DNA from 3 places in the Neptunomonas sp. CHC150 genome. Region 1 is predicted to be linked to each of the others. Evidence: predicted binding sites of a transcription regulator. Region 1 holds the regulator's gene; each other region holds the start of a gene.
The links. The regulator sigma-54, encoded in region 1, starts transcription at its own class of promoters, with help from an activator protein. The targets are predictions, from matches to a motif close to TGGCACNNNNNTTGCTNT.
Positions count from the first base shown of each region.

Region 2: flgB (flagellar basal body rod protein FlgB) is a predicted target of sigma-54. The motif match lies at 2,626-2,643, and genes of this name have one in related genera.
Region 3: OW491_RS09920 (PEP-CTERM sorting domain-containing protein) is a predicted target of sigma-54. The motif match lies at 1,143-1,160, and genes of this name have one in related genera.

Region 1 covers NZ_JAPNXU010000012.1:56,596-62,048, forward strand. The annotation lists gene OW491_RS16090 (HPr family phosphocarrier protein) at 1-139, opposite strand, end outside; gene rapZ (RNase adapter RapZ) at 168-1,022, opposite strand; gene ptsN (PTS IIA-like nitrogen regulatory protein PtsN) at 1,057-1,515, opposite strand; gene hpf (ribosome hibernation promoting factor) at 1,541-1,831, opposite strand; gene OW491_RS16110 (RNA polymerase factor sigma-54) at 1,877-3,412, opposite strand; gene lptB (LPS export ABC transporter ATP-binding protein) at 3,450-4,184, opposite strand; gene lptA (lipopolysaccharide transport periplasmic protein LptA) at 4,189-4,692, opposite strand; gene lptC (LPS export ABC transporter periplasmic protein LptC) at 4,679-5,251, opposite strand; gene OW491_RS16130 (HAD hydrolase family protein) at 5,251-5,453, opposite strand, start outside.
Region 2 covers NZ_JAPNXU010000010.1:55,587-61,039, reverse strand. The annotation lists gene flgA (flagellar basal body P-ring formation chaperone FlgA) at 1-619, opposite strand, end outside; gene OW491_RS12035 (chemotaxis protein CheV) at 688-1,629, shown strand; gene OW491_RS12030 (protein-glutamate O-methyltransferase CheR) at 1,642-2,490, shown strand; gene flgB (flagellar basal body rod protein FlgB) at 2,673-3,074, shown strand; gene flgC (flagellar basal body rod protein FlgC) at 3,077-3,511, shown strand; gene OW491_RS12015 (flagellar hook capping FlgD N-terminal domain-containing protein) at 3,531-4,205, shown strand; gene OW491_RS12010 (flagellar hook-basal body complex protein) at 4,231-5,453, shown strand, end outside.
Region 3 covers NZ_JAPNXU010000008.1:136,854-142,306, forward strand. The annotation lists gene OW491_RS09915 (HAD hydrolase-like protein) at 1-509, shown strand, start outside; gene OW491_RS09920 (PEP-CTERM sorting domain-containing protein) at 542-1,111, opposite strand; gene adhP (alcohol dehydrogenase AdhP) at 1,421-2,437, shown strand; gene OW491_RS09930 (hypothetical protein) at 2,485-2,811, opposite strand; gene OW491_RS09935 (N-acetylmuramoyl-L-alanine amidase) at 2,792-3,352, opposite strand; gene OW491_RS09940 (DNA methyltransferase) at 3,671-5,453, shown strand, end outside.

The sequences.
Region 1 (5,453 bases):
TACTTTTCCCATCCACTTCTCGGTCATCTTTTTCTAGGCGGACGTCGCACGAAAAGCGCGAGGTTGTGTTGATGAGCTTGGCGGCTGCGCGGGCGTGTAAGCCGAGCTTATTTATTATTGTGATTTTCTTTTCTAGCATGCGCTTATTCCTGATCTTAAACTGGCACTTAGTGCAGTTCTCGGTGGCGTATGTTCACCGTATCCATGAGTGATTTAAAATAGCCCGTTAGCTTCTCCGCAAGAAAAACGGACCGGTGCTGGCCGCCGGTGCAGCCAATACCTACCGTGACATAACTGCGGTTATTGTTGGAAAACTCAGGCAACCACTTTTCAATGTAACCGCGAATATCCTGGTACATTTCATCGACCAGAGCCTCGTTACTTAAAAAGTCGATGACAGGCTTGTCCTTGCCCGTAAATTTACGTAATTCAGGAAGCCAATAAGGGTTTGGCAGTACACGGACATCAAATACCATATCGACATCCATTGGAACGCCATGTTTAAAGCCAAACGACTCAAATTGGAGTGATAACGTTTGCTGTTTACGCTCTGCTACACGTAATTTAATCGTGTCACGGAGGTCGTATAGTGACATATGCGTAGTATCGATTCTTATATCGGCAATTTCGGCGATCGGCTCAAGGAGCTTTTTTTCGTACTCAATTGAGTCAGTTAATCCACTAAACAATTCTGACATCGGATGTCGACGTCTAGTTGAGCTGTAACGGTTGAGTAAGCTTTCAAGTGACGCGTTAATAAACACGAGCTCGGCGTTAATGTCGCTGTGTTCGTTAAAATCACGCCAGATCTCGGGGAGTCGCTCTAAATTACTCGATAAGTTACGAGCATCGATACAAACGGCTATTTTTTTGAATTGAGCATCGGCTTCTAGATGCTTAATTAAATCCGGCAATAGCATAGCCGGTAAGTTATCAATGCAATAAAAACCCACATCTTCCAATGCCTGCAAGGCTGAGCTTTTTCCTGAGCCGGACATCCCGCTAATGATTACCAATTTCATGAGAGCTCTCTTATTGCATTAGGCTGATGTCACTTTATTGGAATAAGCGCATCGCTGTAGCCAATAGGTTTTCATTGCTGTCGGCTTTTCGAAGGGCGACACGGCATTCATCTTGGCTAAAGACTTCTGCTAATTTTGCTAAAGTGCCGAGGTGCTCATCACAGGCCGCTTCAGGGACTAGCAAAAAGAACAGTAAATCTACAGGACGGCTGTCGATAGCATCAAAATCGATAGGCTCTGCTAAGTGAATCAGCGCTCCTATCGGTGCTTCGATACCCGCTAATCGGCAATGGGGTATAGCAACCCCTTCACCGATGCCGGTACTGCCCAGCCTTTCTCTGCCAATTAGGCCGGTGAAGATAAGTTCGTGTGTGACTTCTTCACCGACTGATTCAGCAATGAGTTTGCTTGCCATTTCTAGCACGCGCTTTTTGCTGCCGCCCTCTACTGCTTGTAGAGTGCGGCTAGGTGTTAACAGAGAAATTATGGGCATATGACTTCAATTAGTTATTAGAAGGTTATTTATGGCTCTTGAGCTTTTCTTTATGTTTGATGATTTGACGGTCTAGCTTATCCGTCAGGGCATCAATGGCCGCATACATATCCGGCTGCTCACTGGTTGCAAATATTTCGCCTCCAGCAATATGCATGTCAGCTTCGGCAATTTGCCGCTGTTTATCAACACTCAAGGTCACTTGTACGTTAGTGATGTTATCGAAATGGCGTTCTAGCTTGTCAAACTTAGTGTGTACATACTCGGACAGTGCTTCAGTCAGTTCTACATGGTGACCTGTGATATTGATCTGCATAGATTGTCTCCTTAGCACGACTCTTCAGTCGTATGCGTATCGTTATTAAACCAGACGCTTGCGTTCATTAGAAGGAGCGATTCCCATCGCTTCGCGATATTTGGCGATCGTCCTTCGAGCGACCTGGATTCCTTCTTCATCGAGAAGTTGAGCAATTTTACTATCACTTAAAGGTTTAGCAGGGTTTTCGGCAGCTATCAGTTTTTTTATGACCGCTCGTATGGCTGTTGATGAGGCTGCGCCACCATCGCTGGTGTTGACATGGCTTGAAAAGAAGTACTTTAGCTCAAATATTCCGCGAGGTGTGTGCATGAATTTTTGTGTCGTCACACGTGAGATAGTGGATTCGTGCATCTCAACTGCTTCGGCAATGTCATGTAACACCATGGGCTTCATAGCTTCTTCACCATGCTCAAGAAAATCTACTTGCCTTTCGATAATTTGACTTGAAACTTTTAGCAGAGTTTCATTTCGGCTGAGTAGACTCTTAATAAACCAGCGTGCTTCCTGTAAATGGTTTTTTAAATAGGTGTTATCCGCGCTGGAGTCCGCTCGGCGAATCAAATCAGCATACTGAGTGTTGATCCGTAAATTAGGTGAAGCTTCAGAATTCAAGCGCACGGTCCAAACACCTTTGAGCTTTTCCACAAAAACATCTGGAATCACATATTCAGCTTTTGAAGGTGAAATCATTGCTCCCGGCTGCGGGTTTAGCGTTTGAATGAGTTCAATAATAGCCTGTAATTGTGGTTCTTTGATGCGTAGCTTGCGCATCAATTGTTTGTAATCATGGTTACCCAGTAAGTGGATATAATGTTGGCACAAGTTCAACGTTTGCGCTAACAAAGGAGGCGGCTCAGGTAATTGTTTTAATTGTATGCACAGGCATTCACCTAAGTCGCGGGCCGCTACACCGGGCGGATCAAACTGCTGTACGCGATGCAATACGGCTTCGAACTCTTCCAGTTCTGCTTCTTGGAAGCGTTCTGGTTCTTGGCGTTTAAAGTCTTCAAGCAGCTCTTCAATGTTAAGGCGTAAATAGCCTTCGTTGTCGATCGCATCGATAATGGCTTCAGCAACTAAACGGTCGTCTGCGGACATCCTTGTTAGGTTAAGTTGCCATAGCAAATGGTCTTGGAGACTCTCCTCGGCACTATCATTCGATTCAAAAAAGCTGTCATCGTCACGATTACTTGTGCTCGATGTGTTGCTGCTAGTTTGGTAAGTGTCGTCCCAAGATGAATCGGTTGATAACTCACTGGGGATGTCATCGTTCCACTTGTCGTCAAAAGAGTCGGGTTCTTGGTCGTCAGATTGTGTCGATTCTTGTGTTGTTTGCGCCGTGTATTCCGATGGGGTTTGATCTGAATTGCTAGGCTGCTCGCTCTGTGTAGAGTTGTCCTGCGGAGCCGCATTGTCTTCACTGTCTTCATTAGTTTCCAGCATGGGATTGCTGTCTAATGCAGATTGAATCTCCTGCTGTAGATCAAGTGTCGATAATTGCAGTAAGCGAATTGCTTGCTGTAATTGTGGGGTCATCGTGAGATGTTGCCCCATTTTTAACTGTAATGACTGCTTCATAAATTACAAGTAGACTCCAGAAAACACGAGGTGTTGCTTATAGTCGAAACGATTCGCCGAGGTAAGCAGCACGAACTTTTTCATTTGCCAGTATATCGCTTGGCTCGCCTTCAGCTAGGATAACACCTTCACTGACTATGTAGGCTTTCTCACAAATGTCGAGTGTTTCTCTGACATTGTGGTCCGTTATTAAGACTCCAATACCTTTTGATTGTAGGTGTTTTATCGTCTTTTTAATATCATTTACAGAGATTGGGTCAACCCCTGCAAAGGGTTCGTCTAACAAAATAAAAGCGGGCTCGGAGGCTAGGGCACGCGCTATTTCGACTCGGCGTCGTTCTCCACCAGACAAGCTCATGCCTAGACTATTTCGTATGTGCGTAATGTGAAACTCTTCTAGCAACTCTTCCATTTTGGCTTTTTGTTGATCAACTGATAGCTCTTTTCGCATTTCTAAAATGCCAAGTAAGTTATCTTCAACACTGAGCTTTCGAAAAATAGACGCTTCTTGAGGTAAGTAACCAATTCCTTTGCGTGCGCGTTGGTGCATAGCCAAAGGGGTAATCGTTTCTTCGTTGATAGCTATTGAGCCGTTATCAGCTTTGACCAAGCCCACAATCATGTAAAAGCAGGTAGTTTTACCGGCACCATTGGGACCCAGAAGTCCTACGATTTCACCGCTATTGACCGAGAGGGATACATCGCGAACGACATTACGTTTTTTGTATGATTTTGCTAAGTTGCGAGCGTGTAAAGTGCTATCCGGCGTCATCATATTATTTCGCTTTTGGTTGGATAATCATTTGTACGCGCTGTCCTGAGTTGCCTTCACCGCTATAGGCATTAACGAGAGACTTTTCCATCTGATAGACAATGCGTTCGCCGCTGAATTGGTTCTTGTCTTGTTCTACGCGAGCGTTGCCGGTGATTGTGATGGTTTGTTGATCAACTTGATATTCTAAACGTTGACCAAACGCGTCGGTAATAGCTTGGTTTGCTGATGCTTGTTGGCTAAAGCTTGCTGGACTACCCGTGGCGACAATGCGGTTTACGTCATTATTTTTTTGATAAAGGTTAACCTTAGCGGCTTTTATTTTCATAGTACCCTGGGTAATAAGCACGTTGCCCGTATAGGTAGTAATTCCGCTATTTTCATCAATCTGAGCGCTATTAGCGGCGATATGGATAGGCTTCTTGCGGTCGTCAGGTAACGCAAAGGCAAGCTGGGTAGCGAATAGGCATGTGCAAGCCAACAGGGATAGTTGTTTAAGGTTCGACATAAAAAGTGCCTTTTACGTCCGATAGTAAATCGGAGGTCCGCGAATTAATGTTGATCGTCATGCCAGTTGCTGTCGTTTCAAACTGTTGGTTTGTTATTTTGACGGGTAGGTCTGTGCTCGCGATACCACTGCGGCGGTCAAAATTTAACGACGACGTGGTTAGTAAACTGGCATCGGGCATGTTGGGATTATGCGTGACGCGTACGTCTTCATCAAGCGTCATGCGGTCTTCATTATCAAATAACGTGCCAGTTTTGCTGGTGAGCGTGACAGGTGTTCCTTTTTCATCCTGCATTTCGACGGATGGAGAAAGTAGTCTGGATAATGCTTGATCGGGAAAGTGAGTTAACTCAGCGGCTGACAGTGTCGCTTTAAGCTTCCCTTGTTCATCGAACTCTTTTACTTTGCTGCCTTTTAGGTAGTAATCCGCACCCTGTGATAATGCGCTTTGTGTCGGTGTCTCTTGCACGTCATCAGGGTTAATAATCCAGTAAGCGAGAAGCGGTAACAAGAGAATACTTGCAACGGCTACTCGCGCTTTGCTTTGGTTCAGTAGCATTAACGGAACCTCTGGTACGCCTGTGCTAACAAGCCTTTGGCTTGTAGGATAGTCTCGCAAAACTCACGAGCGGCTCCATACCCCCCTGTTCGTTCAGTTACCCAACTGGCCTCTTCTTTTACAAGAGGGTGCCCATTGGGAACTGTTGCACCAAAAGCAACGGCTGTAATAGCGGATAAATCAGGTAGGTCGTCGCCAATAT
Region 2 (5,453 bases), on a different contig from region 1:
CGAGTGAGCCGTCCTCCAAGGCGACGCCTTGTGTTCGAATACTGAGGCCCGATATTTGTGCTTGAATAATAACGCTGTCGCCTTTGTTAACGAGTAAGGCTGCTTCCAGTAATTGAGGGGTTAGCGCTGTATTGGGTGATAGAGAGCGTCGAGCCTTTAGCCCAATTACCTGAGCTGGATCTCTAAAATAGCCGCGGTTGAGTGTGGCCAAATTATCTTTCACAAAACGTATATCTTTTGCAGTGATACTGCTGCCTTTTGCGATGGCTCTGGCGGTGTAGGCAACGGGGGCGATAGCAATGACTTTGGCCGCGACATAAGTATGCCAAGTTTGTGGATCAGAGCAGGATACGCGTAAGGTTAATCGCCCACCCGGGGGGAGAGCTTTGGGGATAGGGAAAGATAAGTTTGAACATTTTCTTTGATTAATCCCTTCATTAATCGAGTTTATGTCTATAGTGATACTAGTGTGCGGTAGCTGTTTAGCAAAATGGGCTTCTAAACGCTGGGTGATGATTGTTTGCAGTGACTCAGCGGCCAAGGCTTTTGCGGGAAGCAGAAAAGAGCTAAATAGAATCTCTAAGGTGCCGACAACAAGGAATAGACGTTTAAAACTCACGGGATGGCCTGACTTACAGGTTATTGTCGTGGTGCCACTGATTAGTGACATAGAATTTGGTGTAGATCATGTCAGGTATTCTAGATACTGTAAACCTACGTACCCAGATGGTGGGGCAAAACCGGCTTGAGTTATTATTATTTGGCTTAGAGACGGAGCAAATTTATGGCATCAACGTATTTAAAGTACGTGAAGTGCTTCAATGCCCAGCCTTGACGGAAGTGCCACGATTAACCACGGCTATTAAAGGTATGGCTCACATTCGTGGAGAAACCATTCCTGTATTGGACTTATCAGAAGCGATAGGCCGACCTTCAGTACCGAAAGAAGAGCTACAACGTTGCTTTCTAATTGTTGCTGAATACAACAAGCGGACGTTGGCTTTCTTGGTTAGAAAGGTAGATAGAATATTGAACACTCACTGGGATCAGATAATGGCGCCGCCAGCTGAAATTGGTGTTGAAAACTACTTAACTGCCGTATTTGAGCACGATGGAAAGCTGATTGAAATCTTAGATGTGGAGCAAATTCTAGCTGACCTGTACCCAATGCGTACAAACGTAAGTGAAGAAATAGCCACAAAAGAAGTTAAAACGAAGGCAAGTGAATATCACATTCTGTGTGTGGATGATTCGAGTGTGGCTCGTAATCAAATGCAACGCAGTTTAGAAGACCTTGGGATTAAGGTCACTACGTGCAACAATGGACGTGCTGCATGGAATATGTTGAATGATCTCACCGATAAGGGCGTCGATGTAACGCAGCACTTTTTGATGATGATTTCAGATATCGAAATGCCAGAAATGGATGGTTATACACTGGCTGCTATGATCAGAGAAGATACGCGAATGGATAAAATGCATATCGTTCTGCACTCCTCATTGAGCGGCGGTTTTAACGTGTCGATGGTTAAAAAGGTAGGCGCCGATGGTTTCCTTGCTAAATTTAATCCGGATGATCTTGCTGGCGTAGTCGTTGATAGAATCCGAAAAATCGAGAGTCGTCGATAACAGGATATGGATATGTTCGATCAGTCAAGTAGCTTCAAGATATTGCAGGATGAGTTTGTTTTATTCAGTAAATATTTAGAGGATAATTGCGGAATATTATTGGCTGATCACAAGCAATATCTGGTTCAAAGCCGCCTAAATAAGATAATGCAAGAGTGTGCATACACAAACTTGAAAGAGCTTATTGGGCAGCTTAAACGGCCGGGTCAAAGCCGCCTTAAAGAACAGGTCATTGATGCCATGACCACCAACGAAACTTTATGGTTTCGTGATACCCACCCTTATGACATATTGAAAAGGCAGTTATTGCCCGAAATGCGTGATAAAAAACGTGCTCAGCGTTTACGTATTTGGTCTGCGGCGTGCTCAACAGGGCAAGAGCCGTATTCTATGAGCATGATTATTGATGAGTTTAAACAGGCAAACCCTGGTAGCTTCTCGGCGGGTGAAGAAATTTTAGCCACTGATATTTCTACCAATGTGCTGCAGCAAGCTCGTTCTGGTGAGTATGAGATGCTGGCTTTGGGTCGAGGGTTGGATAAAGAAAGACTTCAACGTCACTTCAAAGCCACCGAACGCGGTAGCTGGGTCATCAATCCGGGCATCAAGTCGCGTGTACGCTTTCAAAGTTTCAATTTATTAGATCAATACGGCACTCTAGGTCAGTTTGATATTATCTTTTGCCGTAACGTTCTGATTTATTTTTCATCTGAACTTAAAACGCAAATTTTGCGCAAAATGCATAAGCAGCTTGCACCTGGTGGCTATCTTGTTTTGGGAGCATCCGAATCGCTTTCTGGGTTAAGTGACTGTTACACGATGATTCATTGTCGTCCGGGTATTATTTACCAAGCAATTTGATTTTTACTGTTACTATATTCCTCCGCTGGTCGTAGGCGGCAACAAGCGGCATACCTTTGCCGCTTACCGCTCACTCTTCCCCTGTAAATCATCCCTTTTTCTATAAATCCCTTTAAAAACAATGTATTGATTTTTTGGCATGGTGTTTGCTTTTATCAAGATAGAGTTTATTAGGGGGCAATATGGCAATTAATTTTGATAAAGCATTAGGTTTGCATGAAGAGGCGCTACAGCTGCGCTCTAAGCGTGCGGAAATCTTGGCTAACAATATTGCCAATGCAGAAACCCCTAATTTTCAAGCCAGAGATGTCGATTTTCACGCGACACTTGCAGGCGAGATGAGTGTGAATACGCCGTTAACTTTATCTAAGACTGATGCGGGGCATCAAACGGGGTTAATCAATCCTGATTTTGCAGCCGAGTTAATGTATCGAACACCGATGCAGCCAGCCGTTGATGGAAATACGGTGGATATCCAAGAAGAAATGGCACGTTACACAGAAAATTCTTTAGGCTTTCAAACATCGTTTGATTTGCTAAACAGAAAATTTAAAGGGCTGGTAACAGCGATTAAAGGCGAATAATTATGTCACTTACTAATATTTTTAATATCGCTGGTTCAGCCATGAGCGCACAAACAGTTCGCTTAAATACAACCGCTAGCAATATGGCAAATGCAGACAGCGTTAGTTCAAGCGTCGAAGAGACATATCGAGCACGCAAGCCTGTTTTTAAATTGCAAGAACCTACGTTGGAGCAAATGACGGATTCCGATGCGGGTTTGCTTCCAGGTCAGGGTGTTCAAGTTGTTGGTATCGTCGAAAGTGAAGCCCCTTTACGTACAGAATATAACCCGTCTCACCCAATGGCGGATGCAGATGGCTATGTGCATTACCCTAATGTGAATGTGGTTGAAGAAATGGCGGACATGATTTCTGCTTCGCGCGCATTCCAAGTGAATACCGAAATTATGAATACAGCAAAACAGATGGTCCAACGTGTTCTCACGATTGGTCAATAATTAGAGGCGGGCAACGATTATGGCTGATATTACTGGTACTACAGCTACATCGATATTTGAGCAGATTAATGCGGCAAATTCGTCTAGCTCTACATCTACCACGCAGAGTGAATCTGATAGTCAGATGTTTATGGAGCTGATGATTGCGCAATTGCAAAATCAGGATCCAACCAGCCCGGCAGATACCGCTGATTTCATGCAGCAGATATCTAACATGACGATGGTTGAAAGCATTACTGAGCTAACGTCAACCATGACCGAACTTAGCTCAGAAATGATGACGAGCCAGGCGGCGTTGCAGGCATCATCGATGGTAGGTCAGCAAGCGTTTGTTGCAACCGACAAAGCGAGCTTATCCGCTGGTGGAAGTATTGAAGGGGCGTTCACGCTCGATACGAGTGCCTCTAATGTGCAGGTCTCTATTTATGACTCGGCAGGAAGCCTGGTCGATAGCTGGTCTGAAGGTGCTTTAGCAACAGGAGATCATTCATTTGAGTGGCAAGGTGGTGAAAACGCCGCAGGTAACTACTCGGTTGTGATTCAAAAATCATCATCTGATGGCACCACAGAAAATATAGACAGTTATATAGGCCATACTGTGAACAGCGTTACGCTGGGACAAAACGGTATTGGTATGAAAGTAAATACCGATGCCGGTGCATACAGCACTAGCGATATTTTACAGATCGGTTAAGACATAAAGGTAAGAGGGCACTATTATGGCAGGTTTTAATACAGCAGTTACGGGTATCAAAGCAGCAACCACCGACCTGGATGTCGCCGGTAACAACATTGCAAACTCAAGTACAACAGGCTTTAAAGCATCGCGTGTAGAGTTTGGTGATATTTACGCTACCGCTGTCGTTGGGGCAGGCACGGTGAATACCGCAGGCTCTGGTGTAACAGTGATGGATATCGCTACCGACTACAGTGCGGGCACCATCGAATTTACCAACAACAACCTAGACTTAGCCATTAATGGTTCAGGCTTTTTCCAGTTGGATGATGGGCAGGGCGGTACGACCTATACGCGTGCTGGTGCATTTGAACTAGACAGCGAAGGCTATATTGTTTCTAAAACAGGCAAATACCTACAGGGTTATGGCTTAGACGAGTTGGGTAATCAGCTACCGTTGCAAAACTTAGCGGTAACCCAAAAAGAGAGCTCACCACATGCCACAGAGTCTATTGACTTGGCATTTAACATCGATTCGGCAAAAGATGCTGAGTTGTTAGCGCGCTCATTTGATAAAACAAACGCTAGCTCTTACTCATATTCTACCACGGTAGAGACATTCGATAGCTTAGGTAATGCAAACTCAATCCGTTATTACTTTGTTGAGCAAGCGGCTGTTCGTGAGCAGTTCCAGTTTGATGTGTCAGGCCTACCTGCTGGTGAAGATTTAACAATCTCAGGTGTGACTATTACATCGACTAGCACTCCATTAACGACTGCCGAAGAAGATGCGTTGGAAGCGGCTGATCCACGGATTGATTTAGATACCTTATCTCTTTCAGGTGGCACGCTTACTTTTGAATTAAAAGCTGACTCTACCAGTGCTGGCGATGTGGTGATCAGTGATACTAGTGGTTCTGAATACCCGGTAGCTAATTTAGATGACGGTGTGCCAAGTACACGTGCGGCGAACGAGGTTCAAACTTTTACGATTGATTCTTCGTTGTTCTCTTATAATGCGTCGGTTGGTGATGACACGTTAAACAATGCCACTACGGTTGCCATCGGTGGTGTGTCTCTTGAACTCGATACAGGTATGACGTTAGAGGACGTGGGGCTAGCTATTGAAGATGCTCAGCAAGAGATTATCGACAATAACCCTGATATTGAATCTGTTGAGTTTAATGAAGCCACAGGTGAGATCGATATTACTTGGGAAGCCGTTGCTGGTAACGTGGATTTACTCGCCATTTCTGGTGGGGCTAA
Region 3 (5,453 bases), on a different contig from region 1:
CCGGTGGTATTCCTCGGGCCGTTAAAATTCAAATGATGCTTGATACATTTCAATTGGAATCTATAACAGGAAGTATGGATGATTTCTTAGCTCGCTTTCAGATTACGCTAGACGACCGGATGCGATCTCTTACAATAGACGACGCTACTCGCTCAATGCTTTATACATTACAAAAAGAAGGTATAGCAATATTCATCAACAGCGCAGCGCCGGTTAATGAAATTAAAGAGACACTAGAGAATAATCAACTATTGGATTGCTTTGTCGCCGTGTATGGCGGGGATGAACGAAAACCAGAGAACTTCGATAAAATAGCGGCCATCACTGGCCAACATGTGAACCGTGTATTTGTGGGTGATGCCGACTATGACGAACAAGCCGCACACGAACGACACATACCGTTTATTCGCTATGTTGGATACGATGATTTATTCACAACACCGGCCCAGTGCCTTACTGCCAACACCATGCCTGAACTGACTGATATGATTTTAACAACGTTACAATAATACGCCTGCACTCCTCAGCGCAGGCGTATTCACTAAGCGTTCGCTTTCTTACGACGGCTGTAACCGATAGCCGCCAAACCTAAGCCTAGTAATGCGAGTGAAAGTGGTTCAGGCACCTCTTGCTGAGTCGCTGTATTTGGTGCAAGCACACTGGGTGTTCCTGTTAACGTATACGAGACGAAATCTAAGCCTCCTTTAGCATAGGCGTTAACATTCGGCCCATTAGACCACGATAGATTAAGTGTTTGATCACTAGCAAAGCTGGTCCACTGCACATCGCTAATCGACAGGCTACCCATTAGCAGATAATCATAGTGCGGGTAGATAGTGGTGGAAAATATACCCGGTGAAGAGGCGTTCCAAGACAACAGCTGAGTACCATCAATATAAAAGTTAAAGTACTCACTGCTCAAATCGTAGTCGCCCTTGAGCATAAGCCCGAGTGTCACATCAGCGAAGGTGACATTAGTCGGCAAAGTAATTGTCTGCGAGTACGTTTGTGCCGTGTTTACAATGGGGGTTAAATCGGCTGTGATGATGGCCGATTGAGCCGCCCCCGCTATCATCGAAAAACCAACTGCAGCGTAAGCTAATAGTTTCATGACTAATTCCTTAAAATAACTACTGTCTCTAAAAGCAAACATTACGCCACATATTCCAATCCATTGTTTTACTTTAGTTTTTATAAAAAAGTCTCCAATAAGAAACATTAAATGTAAAAATTACTGACACTTTTAACAGACACATAAAGACAAACCAGAGCTTACACCAAGCATGCGGCAAAAAATCTAATTACTTTAAACAAACGCTAAACGCGCTTGAATGATGATCTAGATCTAAACACGGCGTCCTAATATCGGTTCTAATATTCTTTAACGATTTCTATTTACACGAAGTAAAGGAGAGTACCCATGAAAGCAGCCGTTGTTAATGAGTTTAAAGGGCCTTTAGAAATCAAAGAGATGCCTCTTCCGACAGTTAAAGCGCATGATGTACTCGTCAAAATCCATGCGTGCGGTGTGTGCCATACTGACCTTCACGCTTGCCATGGTGATTGGCCAGTCAAACCTAAAATGCCACTTATTCCAGGACATGAAGGTGTAGGAGAAGTTGTAGAAGTAGGTAGTGAAATTTCCCATTTAAAAGTAGGGGATCGAGTTGGTGTACCTTGGCTATACAGTGCCTGTGGCCAGTGTGATTATTGCTTAGAAGGCAAAGAAACCCTCTGTTTAGACCAGCAAAACGCAGGTTATTCAGTAGATGGCGGTTATGCTGAATACTGCTTAGCTGATGGTAACTACACCGTCAAAATTCCGGACGGGCTCAGTTATGTCGAAGCGGCACCTTTGTTCTGCGCCGGCGTCACCACCTACAAAGCGCTCAAAGTGTCTGACGTAAAACCGGGTCAATGGATGGCTATTGTCGGTGTGGGCGGCTTAGGGCACTTAGCCATCCAATACGCCGTAGCTATGGGGATGAATGTGATTGCCGTAGACACTGGCGATTCTAAAATGGCTTTGGCAAAAGAACTTGGGGCGAAATACAGCATCGACTTTATGAAAGAAAGCCCTTCCCAAAAGATAGCTGAACTAACCAACGGCGGCGTACACGGCGTTGTTTGCACAGCCGTATCAAAACCCGCCTTTTCCGAAGCCTACAAATCAATCCGTCGCGGTGGCGCTTGCGTACTGGTGGGTTTACCGCCCGAAGAAATGCCAATCCCCATTTTTGATACCGTACTCAACGGTGTCCGCATCATCGGCTCCATTGTAGGCACACGCAAGGACTTAAAAGAATGTCTACAATTTGCCGCTGAAGGCAAAGTCAAAGCGACTATAGAAACGAAGAAACTAGAAGACATCAACGAGATCTTTGCAGATATGGAGAAAGGGGAGATCACCGGCCGTATCGTGATGGAAATGAGCTAATATCTCCAAAAGATGCATCAAAGGCGCTTTCGCGCCTTTTTTAGACTTCAATTTTTCCTTTTCTTCTTACCGACGTACAGCAACCATAAAAATGCACTAAACAATACTAGCGCATAAGCTAGGTAATCGACGGTAAACCCATATAAACTCTTACCAATAAAGCCATTTTCATCAGAAATAACGATGACGTAGTTAGACACATCTAAATAATCGTGAAGTAGCGTTTCATTATTCAATGATGGGCTTTCTCTTAAAGCAAGTATGCTCGTGGGGTCATCAGGAAACTTTAATACTACAGAAAAAAGTTTGAATACAAATACAGCGATGGCAATCAAGCTGCTTACTATCGTTGCTTTAAGGTTTAGAGAGGGCATGTTTATTTCTCATTTTTTCAAGAACGTCCATAATTAAATTCCCTGGGCATGTATAACCCCCATTAGGTAAGAACTCTTTATGCCCGCCTAGGTACTTTAACGTGGGGAAATTAACTTTTAACGTTTTTATAAGAGAATTGGCGGCGGCAATATGCGACTCTTGCAAGGTATCATCGAAATCCCACCATTGCTCGTTATAGTCCCCCAACAAGAGAATCCCGACTTTACCGGTGTTCTTTCTTGAAACATGAGAGCCTTTATAATAGATTTTTCTACCCTCATATATCTTACCGTCGGGGTGTATAAGGTAGTGGTAACCTACATCATCCCAACCATGCTCTGTCATGTGTATTTTTTCGATCTCAGTAGGATCTTTTTCTCCAGAGTTCCCCGAGTGATGAATGACTATACTGTCGTGATCCCAGTCAACAACTAAATTTTTAGTCCTAGGGGAGTTAGCCCCCCACTTATCTCTGACGATAATGTTATGCTTTTGATTAATTAAAGTCCTAACTAACTTTTGCTTATTCGTCACTTCCATTGACTGTATGCTCCCGTTTAAGTTGTCAAAATGCTAAATGAATCAGTGAAGCGATGTCAACGCATACCGGAATGAGAGTACAGGGCAAAGCCATTTTATAATGGTACCCAATAATTCACTCAAGACTGCGTATTTGATCTAGTCTGCTCAAAGAAATTGTATCTAACCACACTAACTAGCCTAAAATTAAAACAACACAGATGCGAACTCTTGCTTAGAGCACTATTTTTCTCATAATGCCATCTAGCCCGCTTATACTGTGCACAGCATAGTAACCCATGTATGAATAGATAGACGTACGCAGCAAAGGAAAACATCTTGAACGCCGTTGAAATAGAAGAAGCCATATCGCTGTTAGCTGAGCAAGATTTTGACGCGGAGAATTTTCCCTACGCATTTTTAGAAGCGTTCGGAAATAAACCTGCCACCATTAAACGCCTGAAAAGCGGTAATACGAATTCCTCAGATATCGACGGCGGTGTTTTACAGCGGAATAACATCCATATAGCTACGTGTAGTGAGGGATCGGTATCTGAAACGCTCACTCGCTTGAAAGAAAGTCCTGCAACGGCCAAAGGCAAAGCAAAGTTTGTGGTTGCCACAGACGGGATCGACTTTGAGGCTGAAGATTTAACCTCTGATGATCCGCCAGTCGTTTGTCGCTTTAACGAATTTCCTGACCACTTTGGCTTTTTCTTGCCTTTGGCTGGCATTACGACTGTTAAGCAAATCCGCGAAAGTTCATTTGATATCAAGGCAACAGGGCGTCTTAACAGGCTTTATATCGAGCTGCTTAAAGATAATCCTGAATGGGGCACAGAAGAACGCCGCCATGATATGAACCACTTTATGGCGCGCTTGATTTTCTGCTTCTTCGCGGAAGATACCGATATTTTCAATGGCGAGGGCTTGTTTACCAAGACCATTGAACAGATGAGTGAGCGGGACTCTTCAAATACGCACGACATTATGAGTGAAGTATTCCGAGCAATGGATACGGCTATTGAAGATAGAGCTAGCGCTAACCTTCCGCGATGGGCTGATACCTTCCCTTACGTGAATGGTGGCCTCTTCTCGGGTAATACAGATGTTCCGCGTTTCAGTAAGATTGCGCGATCTTACCTCATTCATATCGGCAATTTGGACTGGACGAAAATCAATCCTGATATTTTTGGTTCGATGATCCAAGCGGTAACAGATGAGGAAGAGCGTGGCGCACTTGGCCTTCATTACACCTCCGTGCCAAATATTCTAAAAGTTCTGAACCCGCTATTTCTTGATGATCTTCGAGCGAAACTTGAAGAGGCTGGTGATAGCCCTCAGAAGTTACTCAATCTTCGCAAGCGCATGGCGAAAATCCGCGTTTTTGATCCAGCGTGTGGTTCAGGGAATTTTCTCGTTATCTCCTATAAGGAAATGCGAGCAATTGAAGCAGAGATCAATCAACGAAGAGGTGAAAGCGGTAGGAAATCAGATATTCCCCTAACGAATTATAGGGGTATTGAACTTAGGGATTTTCCTGCTGAAATTGCTCGTTTGGCATTGATTATTGCTGAATACCAGTGTGACGTTCTTTATCGTGGACAGAAAGAAGCATTAGCGGAATTACTGCCTTTGGATGCAATGAATTGGATAATTTGTGGCAATTCGCTTCGATTGGATTGGTTGAGTATATGCCCTCCCACTGGACTAGGCGTAAAGGTTCGGTCTGACGATCTTTTTGGTACTCCGCTAGATCAGTTTGAAATTGATTTTGAGAATGAAGGCGGAGAAACCTACATATGTGGAAACCCACCATATATAGGCACTAAGAAACAGAAGGCTGAACAAAAATCTGATTTAGAGTCTGTCTTTAAAGGACACATCAAGTCATGGAAATCTTTAGATTATGTGACTGGATGGTTTGTTAAAGCTGCTGAGTACGGTTTGCATACTGCAACTTCGACTGCTTTTGTAAGTACTAATTCGGTGTGTCAGGGGCAACAAGTTCCATTATTGTGGCCTTTAATCTTAGACATGAAGCACGAAATATCTTTTGCGCACACAAGTTTTAAGTGGGCAAATCTGGCAAGTCAAAACGCGGGGGTAACTGTAGCAATAA